DNA from 4 places in the Mesorhizobium kamtschaticum genome. Region 1 is predicted to be linked to each of the others. Evidence: riboswitches for the same ligand, from Rfam matches in the RefSeq annotation. Region 1 holds a riboswitch; each other region holds the start of a gene.

Region 1 (5,163 bases):
ACTGGGAGGAAACCAATGGCCGATGTCAATCTGAGACAAGTGAAGAAGTCCTACGGCAATCTCAACATTCTCCATGGCATCGACCTCGATATCAAATCGGGCGAGTTCATCGTCTTCGTCGGTCCGTCGGGCTGCGGCAAGTCGACCTTGCTGCGCTCCATCGCCGGGCTCGAGGAAATCACGTCGGGCGAGTTGAAGATCGACGGCGAAGTGGTCAATGACGTGCCGCCGTCCAAGCGCGGCATCGCCATGGTGTTCCAGTCCTACGCGCTCTATCCGCACATGACCGTCTACGACAACATGGCGTTCTCGATGAAGATCGGCAAGGAGAACAAGGCCGAGATCGACCGGCGCGTGAAGCAGGCCGCCGAAATCCTGCAGCTGACCAAATATCTCGACCGGCTGCCCAAGGCGATGTCGGGCGGGCAGCGCCAGCGCGTCGCCATCGGCCGCGCCATCGTGCGCAATCCGAAAGTGTTCCTGTTCGACGAGCCGCTGTCGAACCTTGATGCCGCACTGCGCGTCGCCACGCGTATCGAGATCGCCAAGCTTAAGGAATCGATGCCCAACACGACCATGATCTACGTCACCCACGACCAGGTCGAGGCGATGACGCTCGCCGACCGCATCGTGGTGTTGAAGGACGGCCATATCGAGCAGGTCGGTACGCCGATGGATCTCTACAAGAAGCCTGGCAATCTGTTCGTCGCCCAGTTCATCGGCTCGCCGGCCATGAACATCCTGCCGGCGACGATCGACAAGACCGGCAGCCCAACCGTCGTCAGCCATGTCGGCGGGCGCAAGGCTACGGTGCCGATTACGACGCCTGTCTCGGCCAAGGGGGCGGCGGTGAGCTTCGGCGTGCGGCCGGAGGATCTGATCGTCGCCACCGGCGCGGATTATCTGTTCGAGGGAACAGTCGATTATGTCGAGCAGCTCGGCGAGGTTCAGCTGGTCTATGTCGACATCGGCCGCGCCGACCTGCCGCTGGTGACCAAGCTGCCTGGCAATGTCGAGGTCAAGCGCGGCTCGACGCTGCGGCTGAGCGCCAATGGCGAGGATCTGCATATCTTCGATGCGGACGGACATTCCTTCGCACTTCAGAAGCCGGAAGCAAAAGCGGCTTAAGACAGAACCCCGTCTCGACGGCGTAAAAAAGAGCGGCGAGCTATGCCCGCCGCTCTTTTTCTAGAGGTCGACTTCGGCTGTTAGTGGTTGCCGAAGCGGTCCCGGTCGCTGCTCTGAGGGATCGACTTCTGCACGTCGCTCGATGAATTGAGCAGCTTGTAGACGGGCGAGCCGTTTTCGCGGATCGAAGCCGTGCGCGAGTTGTCAACCGAAGTTGCGGCAGGCTGGTTGGCGCCATTGGAGCCATAGTTGTCGCTGCCGGCGAAGGCGCTGCCGGAGATGGCCAGAACGGCGGCGGCAGCAAGGATGATCTTCTTCATTTCAAGTCTCCTGAATTTCTAGATTGCCGGGACAGCGGGGTATGCCCACTGTCCCCTGCGGCTGTTAGTTGTTGCCGAAAAGGTTGCGGTCAGCGCCCGGCTGAGCAGGCGCCTGAGTGGCCGGGGCCGACTTCTTGGTCGAAGCGGTGTACTGGCTGTCGACAGCCGTGGCTGCCGGGGCATTCGAACCGTAGTGGTCGCTACCCGCGAAGGCGCTGCCGGAAATGGCCAGAAGGGCGGCGGCAGTGAGAACAATCTTTTTCATTTTGGGCACTCCAGTATTTTTCCGTCCGTCTAGCGGCGTGTCTTGGGATTAAAATCGCGTCGTTCGGACAGCCCCGATGTGGGAAAGCCAGTTGGCCGTTTCCAATCACGAAGTTGTTCCGCGTGGACCAAGAATCCACCACTTGAAATTGTGCCAAGGCCTTCTACGTCATGTATTTTTGTTTTTGATATCATACTGTTAGGCAAAACCAGCGCCGCGATCACCGACTGTATCGGAGGCTCAGCGTTCACACCGTGATGCACGCACCGTCAATAGAAACGAACCGTTCGGTTCGATTTTAGAATCTGCTAATAGTCACTTTCCGATACCGTTAGCCTTTTAGCGCCCATTCCGGGGTCGATTCTGATAGCCGGTACAGCCGTCACCGCGACGATTTTCGTGGACCGCGATTCTTGACCCGATCGTTGTGCATGCGTGTCGCGCCACATGGATGCGATGTCGCTTTCATGCCGATGTCGCCAGCGCTGTCGTGATTAGATCATGTCATCTCAGGTGCCGCTTCGTGACGATGGAGCGGAGAATTGGGAAGCCGGTCAGATTCCGGCGCTGCCCCCGCAACGGTGGTGGAGTTCAAGTCGCAACGGGAGACCACTGGGCAAAAGCCTGGGAAGGTGTCGCGATCGTCTGCAAGGACACTCCAGAGCCCGGAAACCAGCCCGAGAATTTGAACTCGACTGATCGCGGTGGGCGGTCAAGAGGCGGATGGCGCATGTCGGCTTTCGCCGGTCTGCGCCTAATCCTTCCTCAATCACCACCAGTTCAGTCCTTGAAGTATGAGGACAGGACATGGATACGCGCAACGACATGCTGAGGCTCTTGAACAGCCGCAGGGACGGATTCTCGCTCGAGCAGCCCTTCTACACGGATCCCGATTTCTTCAAACTGGACATGGAGCTGATCTGGTATCGCGACTGGCTGTTCATCGGCCATGATTGCGAACTGCCCAAGCCCGGCAGCTTCATCACCGTGCAGATCGGCGACTATCCGGTCGTGCTGGTGCGCGATCAGCAGGGCAAGATCAATGCCTTCCACAATTCCTGCCGCCATCGCGGCAGCCGCGTCTGCAATACCGACAAGGGCACGGCGGCCAAGCTGGTCTGTCCCTATCATCAGTGGACCTACGAGCTGGACGGAAGGCTGCTGTTCGCCCGCCAAATGGCCGACGGCTTCGACAAGAGCCAGTTCGGCCTGAAGCCGGTCGCCTGCGAAAGCGTGGCCGGCTATATCTTCATCTGCCTGGCCAAGGAGCCCGCCGACTTCGCGCCGATGCGGGCGATGATCGAACCCTATCTCAAGCCGCACCGGCTCAGCGAAGCAAAGATCGCCTTCGAGAGCACGATCGTCGAGAAGGGCAACTGGAAGCTGGTCTGGGAAAACAACCGCGAGTGCTACCATTGCGCCGGCAATCATCCGGAGCTGTGCAAGACCTTCCCGGAAGCCCCGACAGTGACCGGCGTGCAAGGCGCCGACAGCGACCCGGAGATGCTGGCGCATTGGGCCAAATGCGAGGCAACCGGCCTGCCGAGCAAGTTCCGCATCGACCCGGCCGGGCAATACCGCGCCACCCGCGCGCCGCTGCTGCGCGATGCTGTCAGCTACACGATGACCGGCAAGCGGGCGGTGAAGAAGAACCTCTCCGACACAGTCTCGGCCGACCGTATCGGCACCTTGATGCACTATCACTATCCGACGACCTGGAACCACATCCTGATCGACCATGCCGTCACCTTCCGCGTGCTGCCGATCAGCGCCACGGAAACGGCGGTGACGACCAAATGGCTGGTCCACAAGGATGCGGTCGAGGGCGTCGACTACGATCTCGCCGAGCTCACCCATGTCTGGACCGAGACCAATGACCAGGACCGCCGCATCGTCGAGGAAAACGCCTTCGGCATCCTGTCGCCGGCCTATGAACCTGGTCCCTATTCGGAGTTGCATGAGGGTGGCGTGATCCAGTTCGTCGACTGGTACGCGCGCTTCATCGGTCCGCGCCTTGCCGGAGATGGCAGGCCGGCGTTGCGCAATGTCGCCTGAGAGGTTGAGGGATGAACGCGATGACTGACCTTGGCCTCTATCGCCATCTCGACCAGATGGCGCCCTGGAACGACAGGCTGCAGGTGCTGGAAGTGATCGGCGTCACCGACGAAGCGCCTGACGTGAAGACCTTCACCTTCCGCTCCGACAACCAGACCTGGTTCCGCTACAAGCCGGGCCAGTTCGTGACGCTGGAGCTGCCGACGTCGGACGGGCCGCTGATGCGCACCTATACGCTGTCGTCCTCGCCGTCGCGGCCATTCTCGATCGCCGTGACGGTGAAGGCGCAGGCCGGCAGCATCGGCACGCGTTGGATGTTCGATCACCTGAAGCCCGGCTCGCACGTCAAGGCCTATGGGCCGGCGGGCGACTTTTCGCTGCACAGCCATCCAGCGGCCAAATATCTGTTCATCTCGGCCGGTTCCGGCGTGACGCCGATGATGTCGATGCTGCGCTGGCTGAACGACTGCGCGCCATGGACCGATGTCGGCTTCGTCAATTGCGCGCGGCGCGCCGAAGAGATCATCTTCCGCAAGGAGCTCGAACTGCTCGGCGGCCATATGCCGGGCCTATCGCTCGGCTTCATGATCGAGGAGCGGTCGAGCCGCGAGGGCTGGTACGGCCATATGGGCCGTATCGACGCCATCCGGCTGCCGCTGCTGGCGCCCGATTTCCGCGAACGCGAGATCTTCTGCTGTGGTCCGGACCCCTTCATGCGCGCCGTGCGCGGCATGCTGGACGCCGCCGGATTCGACATGACGAAATACCACCAGGAGAGCTTTGCCGCGCCCGCGGTGGAGGAAATCCCGGCACCGTTCGCAGCACCGGCGCAGGACGGCGTCGCCGTTCCCGTCGAAGCCGCAACACCGATCCGCTTCGCGCTTTCGGACGTCGACGCCGAGTGCGTCGCCGGCCAGACCGTGCTGCAGACCGCGCGCTCGTCGGGCGTGCGGATCCCGGCGGCCTGCGAATTCGGCCTGTGCGGAACCTGTAAGGTGAAGAAAGTCTCCGGCGCCGTCGAGATGAGCCACAATGGCGGCATCCTCGATCACGAGATCGACGACGGCTTCATCCTCGCCTGTTGCTCGAAGCCGTTGTCGGCTCTCGAAATCGAGGCGTAGACAATAGGGCGGGTTAGCGCGGCATGGTCCTCAGCCGCTCCGACGACGAACGCCACGCTTCGTAGCAAGGCGGCACCGGATGAGACGACGAGGCAGGCCTACGCTCAAGGCGCGGCCTTCGTGCCTGTCCTGGACATGGGACGGCGTCATAGCGGCGCCCTGCCCCTTCCGCCTTTTTTCGGCAGAGTCTTCTCCGTTAAATCGACCGTCCCGCACGAGCCGCAACGTGGCTTGCGGTTCGGTCCTTCTAGCCCTTCCCCCGTGAACCATCGGC
Region 2 (5,163 bases), 3.6 Mb from region 1:
CTTCGGCATCTATGCCGCGCATGGCGCGGTGGCGGTGTTCGCGCTGGCCCTGCTGGCGCTGTTCTGGACCTATCGGCTGGGCGACAACCAGTCGATCCGGTCCGGCAAGACCCGGCCGGCCAACCCGCTCGCCAATATCGGCCGCTTCATTGCGCAGCCGAGGCTGAGGCTCGCCTGGTTGATCGCCTTCGGCCGGTCCTGCTTCTGGTCGACATTCTTCGTCTATGGACCGCTGTTCATGGTCATCACCGGCGAGGGCGAACTGGCCGGCGGCCTGCTGGTCTCGGCCGGCAATGCGCTGCTGTTCATGGCGATCTTCTGGGGCAAGGCGGGAAAACGCTTTGGCGGACGCAAGACCATGACCTTTGCCTATTTCGCCATGTCGGCAATGCTGCTGGCGGCGGGCACGGTGGGAGCGACCGCACCGTTGCTGACCGGCGCTTTCCTGCTTGGTGGCGCGTTCTTCACCATAGCGCTCGACGCGCTGGGCTCGACCGCCTTCATGCGCTCGGTGCGCTCCTATGAGCGGGCGCAGATGGCGGCGGTCTACCGCACCTATCTCGACTTTTCCGAGCTGACGCCGCCGCTGGTCTATTCCGTCGTGCTGATCTTCTTCGGACTGGGCTCGGTGTTCATCACGCTCAGCCTGCTGGCCGCTGTATGCGGCTTTGTGACGTGGCGGTATCTGCCGAAGTCTTTGTGAGGATCACGGCGAAAGCGCCGCGTGGCGCTCGCGCACCCAATTGTGGAAACGGTGCAGGTCATATTCCTCCGGCATCAGCACGCCGGCTTCGTGGCGCATCGAGCGCAGGCCCTTCTGGTTGACCTCGCAGATCGCCGCATCCTCTTCCAGCACCTGTGTGCCGAAGGCGACGATGTTGTCGATGTCGGTCGCGGCGAGCGCCTCGGGCGCGAACAGCCATTCGGCGACAAGCTCCGTCTGTTCGGGGCCGAGCGGTACCAGCCGAACGGTCCTGACATAATCGACATGGCCGACTATGAACATCGACGGCAGGCTGGTGGCGTAGGTCTGGCCGGCGGCACGTTCGGCCGGTGTCAGGCCTGAGAAGACCGGCCCATGCGTCTGGCCATCGCGTGACCAGGTTTCGGCGCCGGCGCGCAGGCCGCCGGAAAACTCCGGCGCGTCATTGTCGGCGTGGCGGGTCCATTCGGGATCGTCATGCCGGCTCATCAGGCCGCGGCCATAGATCGGCACCAGCCGCGACAAATCCTTGTGGACGCCCGGGCAGTGCAGGCACTCGTTGAAGTTTTCCCAAAAGATCTTCCAGTTGCAGTTCATCACCTTGCGCAGCACATGGCCTGAGACCAGTGTTTCCAGCGGCCAGTTGCCGAGATTGCCGGAGGCGGGATCGAAGGATTCCTGCGCCAAGCCCGCCGCATCCTGCTGCAGATTGATGAAGACGAAACCGCGCCACACCGACAGCGCGACGCGATAAAGCGGGTGGTCGGCCTTGTCGAAGCCGTCCGGTAGCGATTTCGACGGTACGCGCACGAGGTCACCACGCAGCGAATAGGACCAGGCGTGGTAGGGGCATGTGATCAGCCGCGCCTTCAGCCGGCCCTCGCTCTCCTGGCACAGCTGCGAGCCGCGATGGCGGCAGGTGTTGTGGAAGGCGCGGAGCTCGCCGGTGTCGTCGCGCAGCACGATGACGTCCTGCGTGCCGATGCGGAATCGGCGGAAGGCCAGCGGCTGGGCCAGATCGGCCTCGCGACAGACGAGCAGCCAGTTTTTGTACCAGATGGCATCAAGGTCGCGTTGATAGGCTGCCGCATCCCAATAAGCCGATGCGGGCAGCGTCGGTTCGGCCCGGGTCAGGCCGTTATAGGGATCGCGCTCGCTGGCAATGGGCTGCATGGCTGGCTTCCTGTGAGGACGCCAGCCGACACCCGGCCAGTGCAATTGTCAATTGTCGTGCCCAGGACCAACTGTCTTGTCGGCATGGCGCAATCGCGCTGTTTGCCGGCGGAATTTGGTTTGCCGCGTGTCGTGATTTTCCCTATAGTCATACAGTCGTCGGTTCCGTTTTGGAGCCAAGAGGGAATGCGGTGCGGGCTGACTTGTTGCCCAATGCCGTGGCTGCCCCCGCAACTGTGTGCGGTAGTCCTCTCCATATGCCACTGAAGATTCGTCTTCGGGAAGGTGGAGAAGGGCGCTGATCCGCGAGCCAGGAGACCTGCCGACGACGGCAAAACTGACAGGCCCTCGGGTGGAGGGTGAAAGGACAAGATATGACTACCACTTCCATCTCCCTCGGCGCCTCCGTCTCCTCGCAGTCGCGCTTCATGCAGCTGGCGCTCGCCGCGCTGCTCGGCACCTTCATCATCGGCTTTGTCGGCTTCTCGCACATCGATGCGGTCCACAATGCCGGTCATGATAACCGGCATTCGATGGCGTTTCCCTGCCACTGACGAGGATCTGACATCATGAATCTGTTTCGCAACGTCGTGTTCATCGCGGCGATCGCTGGGCTCGTGGCCGGCGTCGTCCTCGCCTGCATGCAGGCCTATGCCACCGTGCCGCTGATCCTCAAGGCGGAAGTCTACGAACAGGCCGAAGGCGGCCACAAGCATGAACACGCCGCGGCACCGACCGATGCCGCCAGCGGCAACGCAATGAGCTCCGCGGCTCCTGCGGCATCGAACGCCATGAGCACTGCCGCGCCGGCCCCGGCTGAGGCTGCCGCTCCGGCCGAAGACGAGGGCTGGGCGCCGGCCGACGGTTTCGAGCGCTTTGCTTTCAACGTCGTCTCCAACGTCGTCACCGGCATCGGCTTCGCGCTGATCCTGGTCGCGGTTTCGGAATTCGCCGGCGGCATCGGCAATTGGCGCCAGGGCGTGTTCTGGGGCCTGGCCGGCTTTGCCGTGTTCACGCTGGCGCCCGGCCTCGGCCTGCCGCCGGAACTGCCGGCGATGCCGGCGGCCGACCTGACGCAGCGCCAGATCTGGTGGGTGGCGACCGTGATCGCGACCGCCATCGGGCTCGGCCTGATCGCGTTCCGCAAATCGCTGCCGCTGGCCATCCTTGCCGTGGCGCTGATCGTCGCTCCGCACATTGTCGGCGCGCCGCAGCCCGACAGCTTCGAAACGCCGATCCCGGAAGGCCTGCACCACCAGTTCGTGGTGGCGGTGACGGTGACCAATCTGGTGTTCTGGCTGGTGCTTGGCGCCGTCGTCGGCGTGGTGCGCGGACGCTTCACCGGCACCGCGACCAGCCTGCGCGACAGCTTTGCCTGATCGAAGCTCGCTGACCTTCATCATCGGCGGCGCGCGCTCCGGCAAGAGCGCGCACGCCGAAACCCTGGCGACGGCGTTGTCGTCACCATGGACCTATATCGCCACGGCTGAAGCCTATGACGACGAGATGCGTGAGCGCATCGCACTGCACCGCTCGCGGCGCGGTGAGGGCTGGATGACCATCGACGCACCGCTCGATCTTGCCGACGCGCTTGAGGCCTTGCCAGACGATCAGCCGGTGCTTGTCGACTGCCTGACGCTGTGGCTGACCAATCACATGCTGGCCGATCACGATCTCGAGCTGGAATGCCGGCGGCTGGCGGACGTGCTGTCGCGGCCGCGCGGGCCCTGGTTCGTGGTCTCCAACGAAGTCGGCCAAGGCATCGTGCCGGACAATGCCCTGGCGCGCCGTTTTCGCGATGCCGCTGGACGGCTCAACCAGCAGGTCGCGGCGATCGCCGATACGGTGCTGCTGATGGTGGCGGGGCTGCCGCTCAAGGTGAAATGAGATGACCGACATCGACGATAAGGATGAAGAACGCCACCGCGCCAAGATGGCGAAGCGCAAGGCGGTGCAGGACGCCGAGGTGGCGAGCAAAACGGTCGAAAAGGGGCTGCTGATCGTCAACACCGGTCCGGGCAAGGGCAAGACGACGGCCGCCTTTGGCCTGGCGCTCAGAATGCTCGGCTATGGCAAGCGCGTCGGCGTCGTCCAGTTCATCAAGGGCAAGTGGCACACCGGCGAGAAGGATGCGTTTGCCGCCTTCGGCGATCGCGTCGTCTGGCACGCGATGGGCGAGGGCTTTACCTGGGAAACACAGGATCTGAAGCGCGACATCGCGGCGGCGGAAGCTGCCTGGGCCAAGGCGCTGGAGTTGATCGCCGATCCCTCGATCAGCCTCGTCGTGCTCGACGAGCTCAACATCGCGCTGCGTTACGATTATCTCGATCTCGAAAAGGTGGTTGGTGCGCTGAAGGCCCGCCGCGAGGGCCTGCATGTCGTCGTCACCGGCCGCAACGCCAAGCCGGCGCTGGTCGAGGCCGCTGATCTGGTCACCGAGATGGGCGTGACCAAGCACCATTTTTCGGCAGGCGTGAAAGCGCAGCAGGGGATCGAGTTCTAGAACACCAGAACCGCGATCACCGAAACCACCCCGAAGAGCGCAATCAGCAAATAATCGGCGACGCGATAAAGTTTCAGCGCCCGCCTGATGTCGCCGCTGTCGACGTCGCGGCGGCCGCCTTCGCCCATGAAGACGTCGTCGACCACGATGCCGCCATAGCTGCGCGGCCCGGCCAGTGCCAGACCAAGCGCGCCGGCCATGGCGGCTTCCGGCCAGCCGGCATTGGGGGAGCGGTGCTTTCTCGCATCGCGCCCCACCGCTTGCCAGGCACTGCGGGGGTCGGCATCCCTGACCAGGAAAGCCGCCAGCACGATCAGCAGCGCGGTCAGCCGCGACGCCGGCAGGTTGATCCAGTCGTCGAAGCGCGCGGCGGCCCAGCCGAAGGCCTGGTGACGCGGGGTGCGATGGCCGATCATCGAATCGGCGGTGTTGGCGGCCTTGTAGGCGGCACCGCCGGCCAGCCCGCCGACGCCGGTCCAGAAGGCGGGGGCGACGATGCCGTCGGAAAAATTCTCGGCCAGGCTTTCGATCGCGGCACGGCAGACGGCGGCGCGGTCGAGCGCTTCGGGATCGCGTCCGACGATGCGCGAGACGGCGACACGGCCCATGGCCAGGCCGCCGCTGTCGAGCGCATCGGCAACGGCCTCGACATGGTCGTAAAGGCTCTTCTGCGACAGAAGCGATGTTGCCAGAAGGGCGGCGATGAATAGCCCGAACGGAACGAACCAGAGCAGGACAAGCTGCACACAGAGGCCAATCACCGCCGGCACGAGCACGATGACCA
Region 3 (5,163 bases), 2.2 Mb from region 1:
GCGATGGCGAGGTCGTCGGCTCGGTCTTCGTCGTGCGCAAATCGGATCAGGTGGCGAAGCTGCGCCTGCTCTATGTCGAACCGTCGGCGCGCGGCCTCGGTATCGGCAAGCGGCTGGTCGAGGAGTGCATCGGCTTTGCCCGCGCCAAGGACTACAAGACGCTGACCTTGTGGACCAACGACATCCTGACCGCCGCCCGGCACATCTACCAGGCGGCCGGCTTCAAACTGATCGAGGAAGAGCCTCACCATTCCTTCGGCAAGGATCTGGTTGGCCAGAACTGGGATCTCGATCTCTAGGCAAACCCTGTCCGGGGCCTGTTTTGGTGATGCGCGGTTGTTGGTCGTTTGCGCCGATGCTATGAAACGCGGGTCGAAAAGGACCCTGGAGCGGCAAACGGTAAGCCCGCTCCCTTCCACCGGTTGGAAGCTCCGTTCCCATCCCATATGGGAACCCACGGCAAGCCCACGGCGTGCTTTTACGCCCGGCTTGGCGTTCGGGGTTTTCGCGGATCGGCGTTCCTTCGTTTGCCAGGCGCCAACGAAGGAGAAGAGAGAATGCCCATCATTCGCGCCGACACCGGCATCATCACTCAGATCAATGTTTTCACCGTGCCCGAAGGCGGACAGCAGGCGTTGATCGACCTACTGCAGGAGGCGGCAACGAGTTGCCGCAGCGTTCCCGGCTGGATGTCCGCCAGCCTGCACCGAAGTCTCGACGGCACGCGTGTCGTCAATTACGCCCAGGCGCAGGACCAAGCGGCCATGCGGCGGGTCTTCGAGCATCTGCGCAGCAGCGGTTTTCTCGATCGCAACCAGGCTTTGGGTCAGGCCCATCCCGGCCTCTATGAGGTCGCTCTCACCGTGGAGTAAGGCGGAGCGGCGGACCGCGCCTTGGCCACATGCCAAGGTACGGTCTGCTCGGTACTTATGACTTCACCGGTATCCAGATCTCCAGCCCGCCATTGCCGCTGCGCGGATCGAACTCCGGGCCATAGCGCTCGAATTCGGGCGCGTCCGATATTTCGTGCCCGGAGGCGGGCAGCCATTTGTTCCAGATCGTGTTGACGGTGCGGCGGATGGTCGAGATGTGTTCGCGATGCGAAAACACCGCATATTTCTGCGCCGGTATGCGCACACGGCTGAATTCCCTGGGAAGGTCGGAAAAGTCCGAGACCTCGACACCGGCGATGTAATCGAAATTGCCCGCGTCGTCGCCATTGACGCAGACGCCATAGGCAACGTCGCCGGTCTCGCCCGGAATGTTGCCGATATAGGGGCCGAAGCGCTGCCACTGCATCGGAATGGCGGCGCTGGTTTCGCAGCTGTAGCGTTCGCCGAGCCCCGCGATCAGGAACGGCCGGCTGGTCTCGAAGCGTGGCGGTTCGAGGTTGGCGAGAAGGGACTGGTCCATCAGGATCGGCTCCACGAGGTCGAGGGTCTTGGTCGAACCTTGCGCCCGCACCAGTTCCGGCGTGGTGCCGAACTGATCGCGGAAGGCCCGGGTGAAAGCCTCATGCGAGTTGTAGCCGGCGTCGAGCGCCACCGAGAGGATGTCGGGCGCCCCGCCGGCCAGCCTGCGCGCCGCCTCGGTCAACCGGCGCGCGCGCATATAACCCATCACCGAGCGGCCGGTGGCGGCGCCGAAGGCGCGCGTCACATGGAAGCGCGACACGCCGCTGCCTTGGGCGACGTCGTCAAGCGAGATTGCCTCAGGCAGATGGCTCTCGACAAACCACAGCGCTTTCTCGGTCGGGTTCATGGCTCCTCGCATTTGGCGCGCTGACATTACTGACCGCGTCGATGGCCAGTTTGATCGAAATTGCGCGTGGCGTGCAATCAGCGCGGCAATGATCGGGAAGCGCTCGCCGCAGCCGCAGATCAGGAAACGGCCGGGGCGGCGCAGAATCTCTGACGACAAGCGTTGATTTCAGCCTGATGGAGCGCGGCGCGGCGGTCAATCCGTTGATCCGTTCGACAAGCATCTGCGCGGCCCTGTGGCCGATCTCGTTGCAGGGTTGCGCGATCAACGTCAGCCGAGGTTCGAAATAGTCTGCCCACTCGAGATCGTCGAAGCCGGCAATGGCTCGCGACAGGGGATTGACAGCGGCAGAGGATATCGCTTTATAGGTTCTGTTATTACATTACAGATGGAGATGCGGCACGCCCCTTTCTGATCAGGCCGCAGGCTGCGGGTGCCGAGATGGTGACAGGTTCAGTCGAAAAGAATCGTTGCGATGCGCCCGGGGCAAAACTACGATGACCCGGTGATGGTCCCCGCGCCGAAAGGCAAGGGGTGAAAAGGGAACACGGTGAGACCCTCAAAGGTCGAGACCGTGGCTGCCCCCGCAACTGTAAGCGGTGAGCAAGATCCGACATGCCACTGGCCGGCAAGGCTGGGAAGGCAGGATTGAGCCGAGACCCGCGAGCCAGGAGACCTGCCATCACTGAGTTGACCGGACGGGGTGTGCCGGGAGGAAACGTGGACGTCGGTCTTGTCGGCCGGCTCGCCAACATCCTTCCGTCGCCAGTTTTGGAAAGTGACGGAAAGTTGGACGGCTTCATCCATCGCATCATCGTGTGCACGCTTTGCCGTGACGTCCCGACCGGGGTCAGGTCGGGCGAAGCCTTGTGCAACGATTTGCGTTCCCGGCTCTCCGCTCACCATGACCCCGCCGTGGCGCATGGCTTCGCGATCGAAGGCGTCGAATGCATGGCGGGCTGCGCGCGGCCGCTGACGGTAGCCTTCCGGGCGCCGGGCAAGGCCGCCTATCTCTTCGGCTCCATCGACGCCGAGGCCGACGCCGGCGATCTCGTGCGATTTGCCAGGCTCTACGCGTCGCTGGCAGACGGCTGGTGCAATTCCGGACAACGTCCGCCGCGGCTGGCCGGCAAGACGCTGGCCCGCATCCCGGCACCGGCCAAGCCTGCGGGGACGGCCGATGACAACGCCGCTCCTTGAAGCGCGCGACCTCGGCGCGACGGCAAATGGCCGGGCTCTGGTCCATGCGGTCAGCCTGTCGGTCGCCGCTGGTGATCGCCTCGCCATTATCGGCCCCAACGGCGCCGGCAAGACGACGCTGCTGCGCATGCTGTCGGGCATGCTCAGGCCAAGTTCGGGTGAGGTGAAGCTTGGCGGGCGCCGCCTGGACAGGATTTCAGCCGCCGAACGGGCATTGCATATCGCCGTCGTCGGCCAGACCGACCAGCCGGATCCGCGGCTGGCGGTGATCGACTATGTCGAGCTTGGCCGCGTCCCGCATGCCGGCCTGAGGCGCCGGAGCGAGGAACGCGACATTGTCGTGGACGCGCTGCGCCGGACCGGACTGTTGCCGCTGCTTGGCCGAAGCATCGGCTCGCTGTCGGGCGGGGAACGCCAACGCGCCCAACTGGCGCGCGCCATCGCACAGCAACCGAAAGTGTTGTTCCTCGATGAGCCGACCAACCATCTCGACCCGCGAGCCCGCGGCGAGCTTCTCGAACTTGTGGCCGGCTTCGGCATGACGGTGATCGCCGTGCTGCACGATCTGGCGTTGGTGGCGCCCTTCGCCACCAGGGTCGCGGTGATGCATGAAGCCCGGCTGCATGCGCTGGCGGCACCGCGCGAAGCGCTGACCCAACAGTTGATCCGCGAGATTTTCGGCGTCGACGTGTTTCGCCTGCGCCATCCCACCGAGGATCGCGAACTGACCGTGTTCGATGTTCCGAACCGTGCCGCGCCGCCGTCCTGACCAAAACCCTTCATCCGACCCTGTTCAACCAAGGAGCAAAATCCGTGAAACGTCTCGCTTTGTCGCTCGTCCTCTCGCTGCTGGCCTCGACAGCCTTCGCTTTTCCCGTCACGGTCGATAGCTGCGGCAAACCGCTGACCTTCGACGCGCCACCCAAGCGCGCCGTCATCCACGATCTCAACATGGCCGAGATGGCCTTCGCGCTGAAGCTGCAGCCGTCGATCATCGGCCTGACCGGCATCACCGGATGGTATAAGGTCGGCCCAGAATTCAAGGCCGAGCAGGGGTCCATCCCGGAACTGGCGCCCAAATACCCGACGCTCGAGAACCTCGTCGCGGTCGAGCCCGATTTCTTCTTCGCCGGCTGGTACTATGGCATGAAGCCGGGCGGTGACGTGACCCCCGACACGCTCGCCCCGCACGGCATCAAGACGCTGGTGCTGACTGAAAGCTGCGTCCATCTCGACAAAACCAGGCCTGCCGCCTCGATGGACCTTCTGTATGGCGACGTCGAAAAGCTGGGCAAGATTTTTGGCAAGGATGCCGAAGCGGAAAAGCTCGTCTCAGACTGGAAGGCGCAATTGGCCGATATCACCGCCAAGGTCGGCAACGCCAAGGGGACGCGGGTGTTCCTCTATGATTCCGGTGAGGACAAGCCATTCACCGCCGGAAAATTCGCTATTCCCAGCACCATGATCACGGCGGCCGGCGGCGACAACATCATGGCTGACCTGGACACCAGCTGGGGCAATACGGACTGGGAAACGGTGGCGTCGCGCAATCCGCAATTCCTCATCCTGCTCGATTACCAGGATGGCGGCGGCTACAAGAAATTGCTCGATTTTTTGAAAGCGCATCCGGCGATGAAGGAGACGGACGCGGTCAAGAACGAGCGCTTCGTGGCGCTGCGCTATGCCGAATTGACACCCGGACCGGCGAACATCGAAGCGATCGCCAAGATCGCCAAGGCGATGCATCCGGAAGCGTTCTGATGCTATTTGCCCCTGGGCATGAATCCGGCGCGCTTTCAGGGCACAAGGCATTCGCGCTGGCGATGGCGGCGGGCGCGGTGGCGGTCGCCGCTCTCGTGCTGCTGTCGATCGCCTATGGTTCGACACTGATCCCGCTGACCGACGTCATTGCCGCCCTTGGCCATGCCGTCGGGTTGAATGAACACCAGGTGTCGGGTCCCGTCGGCAAGATCGTCGTCGATCTCAGGCTGCCGCGCACGATCCTGGCGGCGTGTGTTGGCGGCGGCCTCGGCATAACAGGCGCACTGCTGCAGACGGTGACCCGCAACGATCTCGCCGATCCCTTCCTGTTCGGCCTGTCCTCGGGGGCTGCCGCTGGTGCGGTTTCCGTCATCACCGTCTTTGGCGACAGTTTTGGCATCTGGACCTTGCCGGTCGCGGCCTTCACCGGCGGCATACTGG
Region 4 (5,163 bases), 3.6 Mb from region 1:
GCCTTCCATGCCGCGGCCAGTCCGGCAAGGTCGCTGCCGGTGAAGGACAGGGCCACGATATCCGCCGGCGTCTGCCGCAGATCGACCGGCTCGGCGAGGTCGTCGAGCGAGGCGGAGGTCGTGGTGAGGATATGCATCGCGGCTCTAGCGCGGTTCACCGTTTCACGGAACGGCGAACCGCTCTATCTCCTTGTTTTACGCAATTCCTGTGGGAAAGCCGTGAAACACTTTTCCTGGAATTGCTAGGGCGGTTTGCGTCAGCCGGCGAGTATACGCTCGATTGCTGGGCGGTTCAGCCCCTTGAGGCCGATGACGACGAGGCGCGAGCGGCGGTCGTCCTCAGCCGTCCAGGCGCGGTCATAGTAATGATTGACGCGTGGGCCGACGGCCTGCAGCAAGAGCCGCATCGGCTTGCCGCCGACCTCGACGAAGCCTTTCACGCGCAGCACGTTTTCCTGTTCGGCGGCGGTGGCGACGCGCTTTGCCAGCTCGTCTGGATTGGCGATCGAGGCAATGTCGACGATGAAGGTGTCGAAGTCGTCATGCTCGTGGTCGAATGCGCCGTCATGATGGGATTTGCGGTTCTCGATGTCGTCCTCGACGGCGAGACCGAGCCCGAGCAGAACGGAAGGATCGACCTTGCCATGCGACGTCGGCACGATCTTCACGGCGCGGGCGGAATGTTCATTGATGATGGCGTTGGCGCGGGCCGAGCCGGGTGCGTCCATAAGGTCACTCTTCGACAGGATAATCAGGTCGGCGCAGGCGATCTGGTCCTCGAACACTTCCTCGACCGGGTCGTCATGGTCGAGACTGTCATCCCCGGCGCGCTGCGCCTGCAGGGCATCCATGTCGTTGGCGACGCGGCCCTCGGCGAGCGCCGGGCCGTCGACAACCGCAATGACGCCATCGACGGTCACACGGCTCTTCACGCTCGGCCATTGAAAAGCCTGGACCAGCGGCTTGGGCAAAGCGAGGCCCGAGGTTTCGATCAGGATATGGTCGACCTTCGGCGTCAGCGACAGGATCTTGTCGAGCGCCGGCACGAAATCGTCGGCCACGGTGCAGCAAATGCAGCCATTGGCGAGTTCGACGATGTTCTCCTCCGGGCAGGTGTCGATGCCGCAGCCCTTGAGAATCTCGCCGTCGATGCCGATGTCGCCAAACTCGTTGACGATGATCGCGATACGCTTGCCGCCGGCGTTTTCCAGGAGATGGCGGACCAGCGTCGTCTTGCCGGCGCCGAGGAAGCCGGTGACGACGGTGCAGGGAACACGGGAGACGGAAGCGGTCATGGTTGGTCCTTCAGCATGTCGAGGGGTGGAATGCGGGCCACGAGGCCGCGCTTGAGGGAATCAGGCCGGCCGCGCCAAGGGATGAGGCCGTCCGTCGATGTGGCGAAGAGCTTTGCGCCGGTGACAAGGTCGGCGCCGCTGGCCGCGGTCAGGTCGCCGAACACATAGCTCCAGCAGCCGTCGCGCAGGATCGCGGCACTGAGGCGGCGCTTGCAATTGCCGAGGCATTCGACCGTGCGAACGCGGATAGTGTCGGCCGCTGCCGCGCGGCGCGTATCTTCGGCCAAAAGTTCACCGGCACGGGGATGGGCGTCCGAGCCGGATTCATCGCGGCAGGAGGCGCAGACAATGACGGTGACGCCGGCCAAAGCATCGCCGTCGGCGGACGAAATATCCGCTGTGCCAGCCGAAAAACTGCTGTTGTGGTCCAAAAACCGGCTCCTTGCCCGGAAACCCGCCGGGCGATCGGATTATGTTGTCGCAGACGGCAGGTCTCCTGGCTCGCGGGTCATCGCCTTGGGTGCCGCCTTCCCGGGAACCTCCCAGTGGCTTTCGGCCTTGGCTCTTCGCTTACAGTTGCGGGGACAGCCGCGGATTTGAGATCGAAATCCCGCACCGCATTCCCTCTTAGCCCTTGCCGTTGCGGGCAAGGGACCGTCTGCAGCGGATTTAGGCTTTTGCAGGCAGCGGTGTCAACGCGGGCTTACGACATGGCGATGTCGACCAGCGCCGGCCCCAGACCGCCGGCCGGCGTCACGTCCATGCGTTCGAGGCCGAGCCAGCCCTGCATCTGCTTCAATTCCTCGAAGAGTTGAGCGGCCGTTTCGGGCGGCGCGCCGGGCTCGGGGTAGGCCGCGTGCACGCGCAGGACGCTGGCCGGCCGGTCGGCCTTGAGATCGACGCGCGCCACGATCCTGTCGCCGAGCAGGAAGGGCAGGACATAATAGCCGTACTGCCGCTTTTCGGCCGGCGTGTAGATCTCGATGCGGTAGTGGAAATCGAACAGCCGCTCCGAGCGCGAGCGTTCGAAGACCACCGGATCGAAAGGCGCCAGCAAGGCGCGCGCCTCGATTTTTCGGGGCAAACGGGCATCCCTGTGAAGGTAAGCCGGCTTATCCCAGCCCTCGACACGCACCGGCACCAGTTCGCCGGTCTCGACCAGTTCCTCCAGCCGGCCCTTCATGTCGGCGGGCGACAGGCGGAAATAGTCGCGCAGATCGCCTCCGGTCGCCACGCCGTGGGCGCGGGCGGAAATGCGCAGCAATTCGCGGTGCGCGTCCTCGGCGGCCGGCACCGGCAGATCGAGGATCGCCTGCGGCAGCACGCGCTCCGGCACGTCGTAGAAGCGTTCGAAGCCACGGCGGTGCGCGGTGGTGATGCGTCCGGCCCAGAACAGCCATTCAAAGGCATGCTTGGCGTGGCTCCAGCCCCACCAGCCGCCCGAACCCTTCTGGCCTTCCAGTGCTGAAGCAGCGATCGGGCCGCGCGCGACGACCTCGCGGTAGATCTCTTCTATATAGGCGGCGTGCTCGCGGCCCCATTTGGCCAGCCCCAGATACATCTCGTCGCCTTGCTCGGCGCGCTGCATGCGCCAGCGCATCAGCGGATAGGTCTCGACCGGCAGGAAGGACGCCTCATGCGCCCAGTATTCGAAGACGGTGCGCTTGCGCGTGACGGCGGCATTGTCGAGCAAGGTGAGCGGGTAGGGGCCAAGACGCGAATAGAGCGGCATATAATGCGCGCGCACCACGGCGCTGACGGAATCGATCTGCAGCAGGCCGGTGCGGGAGAGCACGCGGGCGAGGTGGCGGCGATCAGGTGTGCCATTTGGGCGCGGATCGAGAAATCCTTGAGCGGCGAGCGCAATGCGCCGGGCGGTGGCAAGCGAGATCTTTTCCTTCATTCGGATGCGACTCTTATGGCTCGTTGACCATCATGCAGACGGGTGATTCCAGCCCATGCTAGCAGGGTTTTGGCGGCAACCCTGTCAGGAGAGAAAAGTGGAGTAAAAAGCGAAGGAAATCAAACAGGAGCGGATCGGACCAGTTTCTTCGGATATGCCGTCCAGGTCAGAGTTTTGAACAAGGTTTGACTTGCTTCGCTGGAAGTGCTGCGCTAACCCTCGCCGCGTTGCAGCATAGGCCCCTTAAAACGGTTCAGCGGTTAAACTGTCACGCTTCCGCATTAAGGTCCGGTGCTGTAATCAAAGTGGATTGGCGCCAACGGAAACCGCTGCATGAACGCACTCCTCAGTTCGTACCTGCCCATCGTCCTGTTCATCGGCGTGGCTCTGGTCGTCGGCCTGGCGCTGCTGGCCGCACCGTTCCTGGTGGCCTACCGCAATCCCGATCCCGAAAAGCTTTCCGCCTACGAGTGCGGTTTCAACTCGTTCGACGACGCCCGCATGAAATTCGACATCCGCTTCTATCTGGTGTCGATTCTGTTCATCATCTTCGACCTCGAAGTGGCCTTCCTGTTTCCCTGGGCCGTATCCTTCTCGAAGATCGGCATGCTCGGTTTCTGGTCGATGATGGTGTTTTTGGCAGTGTTGACCATCGGCTTTGCCTATGAATGGAAAAAAGGAGCGCTGGAATGGGATTGAACGACAGTTCAGGTACCCTCGTCGCGCCGAAGCCCAAGGGCCTCATCGATCCCAACACCGGCAGGCCGGTGGGGGAGGACGATCCCTTCTTCCTCGAAATCAACAACGAGCTTGCCGACAAGGGCTTTCTGGTCACCTCGACCGAGGCGCTGATCACCTGGGCACGCAGCGGCTCGCTGATGTTCATGACCTTTGGTCTGGCGTGCTGCGCTGTCGAGATGATCCACACCTCGATGCCGCGCTATGACTCGGAGCGCTTCGGCGTCGCGCCGCGCGCCTCTCCGCGCCAGTCCGACATCATGATCGTCGCCGGCACGCTGACCAACAAGATGGCGCCGGCGCTGCGCAAGGTCTACGACCAGATGCCGGAGCCGCGCTACGTCATCTCGATGGGCTCCTGCGCCAATGGCGGTGGCTACTACCACTATTCCTATTCGGTGGTGCGCGGCTGCGACCGCATCGTGCCGGTCGATATCTATGTGCCCGGCTGCCCGCCGAGCGCCGAAGCTTTGCTCTACGGCATTCTTCTCCTGCAGAAGAAAATCCGCCGCACCGGCACGATCGAACGGTAAATCCATGGCCGCATCCCTTAGCGAACTGTCGACCTATCTCGGCGAAAAGCTGATCGGCCGCGTCACTGACGCTGATATCGCCTATGGCGAGCTCACCGTTCATGCCGAACCACGCGATCTGGTCGAGGTGATGACTTTCCTGCGCGACGATGCGCGCTGCCAGTTCATCTCGATCATCGATGTCTGCGGCGCCGATTATCCGTCGCGCGCCAAGCGCTTCGACGTCGTCTACCACCTGCTTTCGCCGAAACAGAATGTGCGCATCCGCGTCAAGGTTCTGGCCGATGAGGAGACAATGGTGCCGTCGATAACCGGCGTTTTTCCCGGTGCCGACTGGTTCGAGCGCGAGACCTACGATCTCTATGGCGTGCTGTTCTCGGGCCATCCCGATCTGCGCCGCCTGCTGACCGATTACGGCTTCGAAGGCCATCCGCTGCGCAAGGATTTCCCGCTGACCGGCTTCGTCGAAGTGCGCTACGACGACGAAGCCAAGCGCGTCATCTACGAGCCTGTGGAATTGAAGCAGGAATTCCGCAATTTCGATTTTCTCTCGCCGTGGGAAGGGACGGATTACGTGCTGCCCGGGGACGAAAAAGCCAAACAGTGAGTAGGGAAGTAGTCAGTAGTCAGTAGGGAAAGAGTTGGAGCAACGGATCGAATCTTATCGTGACTTGAAGGTGTGGCAATCGGCGAT

What was found. Region 1 has a riboswitch for cobalamin ahead of AC0V7N_RS02630 (aromatic ring-hydroxylating oxygenase subunit alpha). Riboswitches for the same ligand answer to the same signal wherever they lie in the genome.
Region 2: linked by a shared signal. The riboswitch ahead of AC0V7N_RS20550 (CbtB domain-containing protein) and the one ahead of AC0V7N_RS02630 (aromatic ring-hydroxylating oxygenase subunit alpha) in region 1 are both predicted to bind cobalamin.
Region 3: linked by a shared signal. The riboswitch ahead of AC0V7N_RS27755 (DUF1636 family protein) and the one ahead of AC0V7N_RS02630 (aromatic ring-hydroxylating oxygenase subunit alpha) in region 1 are both predicted to bind cobalamin.
Region 4: linked by a shared signal. The riboswitch ahead of AC0V7N_RS20325 (DUF1636 family protein) and the one ahead of AC0V7N_RS02630 (aromatic ring-hydroxylating oxygenase subunit alpha) in region 1 are both predicted to bind cobalamin.

The regions. Positions count from the first base shown of each region.
Region 1 is NZ_CM149691.1:557,769-562,931, forward strand. It holds gene AC0V7N_RS02615 (ABC transporter ATP-binding protein) at 16-1,128, shown strand; gene AC0V7N_RS02620 (DUF680 domain-containing protein) at 1,209-1,448, opposite strand; gene AC0V7N_RS02625 (DUF680 domain-containing protein) at 1,513-1,713, opposite strand; cobalamin riboswitch at 2,208-2,408, shown strand; gene AC0V7N_RS02630 (aromatic ring-hydroxylating oxygenase subunit alpha) at 2,521-3,768, shown strand; gene AC0V7N_RS02635 (FAD-binding oxidoreductase) at 3,789-4,889, shown strand.
Region 2 is NZ_CM149691.1:4,164,755-4,169,917, forward strand. It holds gene AC0V7N_RS20540 (MFS transporter) at 1-703, shown strand, start outside; gene AC0V7N_RS20545 (aromatic ring-hydroxylating oxygenase subunit alpha) at 707-1,876, opposite strand; cobalamin riboswitch at 2,020-2,217, shown strand; gene AC0V7N_RS20550 (CbtB domain-containing protein) at 2,251-2,430, shown strand; gene AC0V7N_RS20555 (CbtA family protein) at 2,446-3,255, shown strand; gene cobU (bifunctional adenosylcobinamide kinase/adenosylcobinamide-phosphate guanylyltransferase) at 3,248-3,763, shown strand; gene cobO (cob(I)yrinic acid a,c-diamide adenosyltransferase) at 3,765-4,379, shown strand; gene cbiB (adenosylcobinamide-phosphate synthase CbiB) at 4,376-5,163, opposite strand, start outside.
Region 3 is NZ_CM149691.1:5,574,559-5,579,721, reverse strand. It holds gene AC0V7N_RS27775 (bifunctional helix-turn-helix transcriptional regulator/GNAT family N-acetyltransferase) at 1-299, shown strand, start outside; gene AC0V7N_RS27770 (antibiotic biosynthesis monooxygenase family protein) at 558-872, shown strand; gene AC0V7N_RS27765 (GyrI-like domain-containing protein) at 928-1,761, opposite strand; gene AC0V7N_RS27760 (substrate-binding domain-containing protein) at 1,712-2,029, opposite strand; cobalamin riboswitch at 2,254-2,459, shown strand; gene AC0V7N_RS27755 (DUF1636 family protein) at 2,551-2,961, shown strand; gene AC0V7N_RS27750 (ABC transporter ATP-binding protein) at 2,942-3,730, shown strand; gene AC0V7N_RS27745 (ABC transporter substrate-binding protein) at 3,775-4,722, shown strand; gene AC0V7N_RS27740 (FecCD family ABC transporter permease) at 4,722-5,163, shown strand, end outside.
Region 4 is NZ_CM149691.1:4,118,220-4,123,382, forward strand. It holds partial or broken gene AC0V7N_RS20315 (cobaltochelatase subunit CobN) at 1-137, opposite strand, end outside; gene cobW (cobalamin biosynthesis protein CobW) at 258-1,295, opposite strand; gene AC0V7N_RS20325 (DUF1636 family protein) at 1,292-1,726, opposite strand; cobalamin riboswitch at 1,765-1,969, opposite strand; gene AC0V7N_RS20330 (winged helix-turn-helix domain-containing protein) at 1,999-3,198, opposite strand; gene AC0V7N_RS20335 (NADH-quinone oxidoreductase subunit A) at 3,532-3,897, shown strand; gene AC0V7N_RS20340 (NuoB/complex I 20 kDa subunit family protein) at 3,888-4,469, shown strand; gene AC0V7N_RS20345 (NADH-quinone oxidoreductase subunit C) at 4,474-5,076, shown strand; gene AC0V7N_RS20350 (four helix bundle protein) at 5,111-5,163, shown strand, end outside.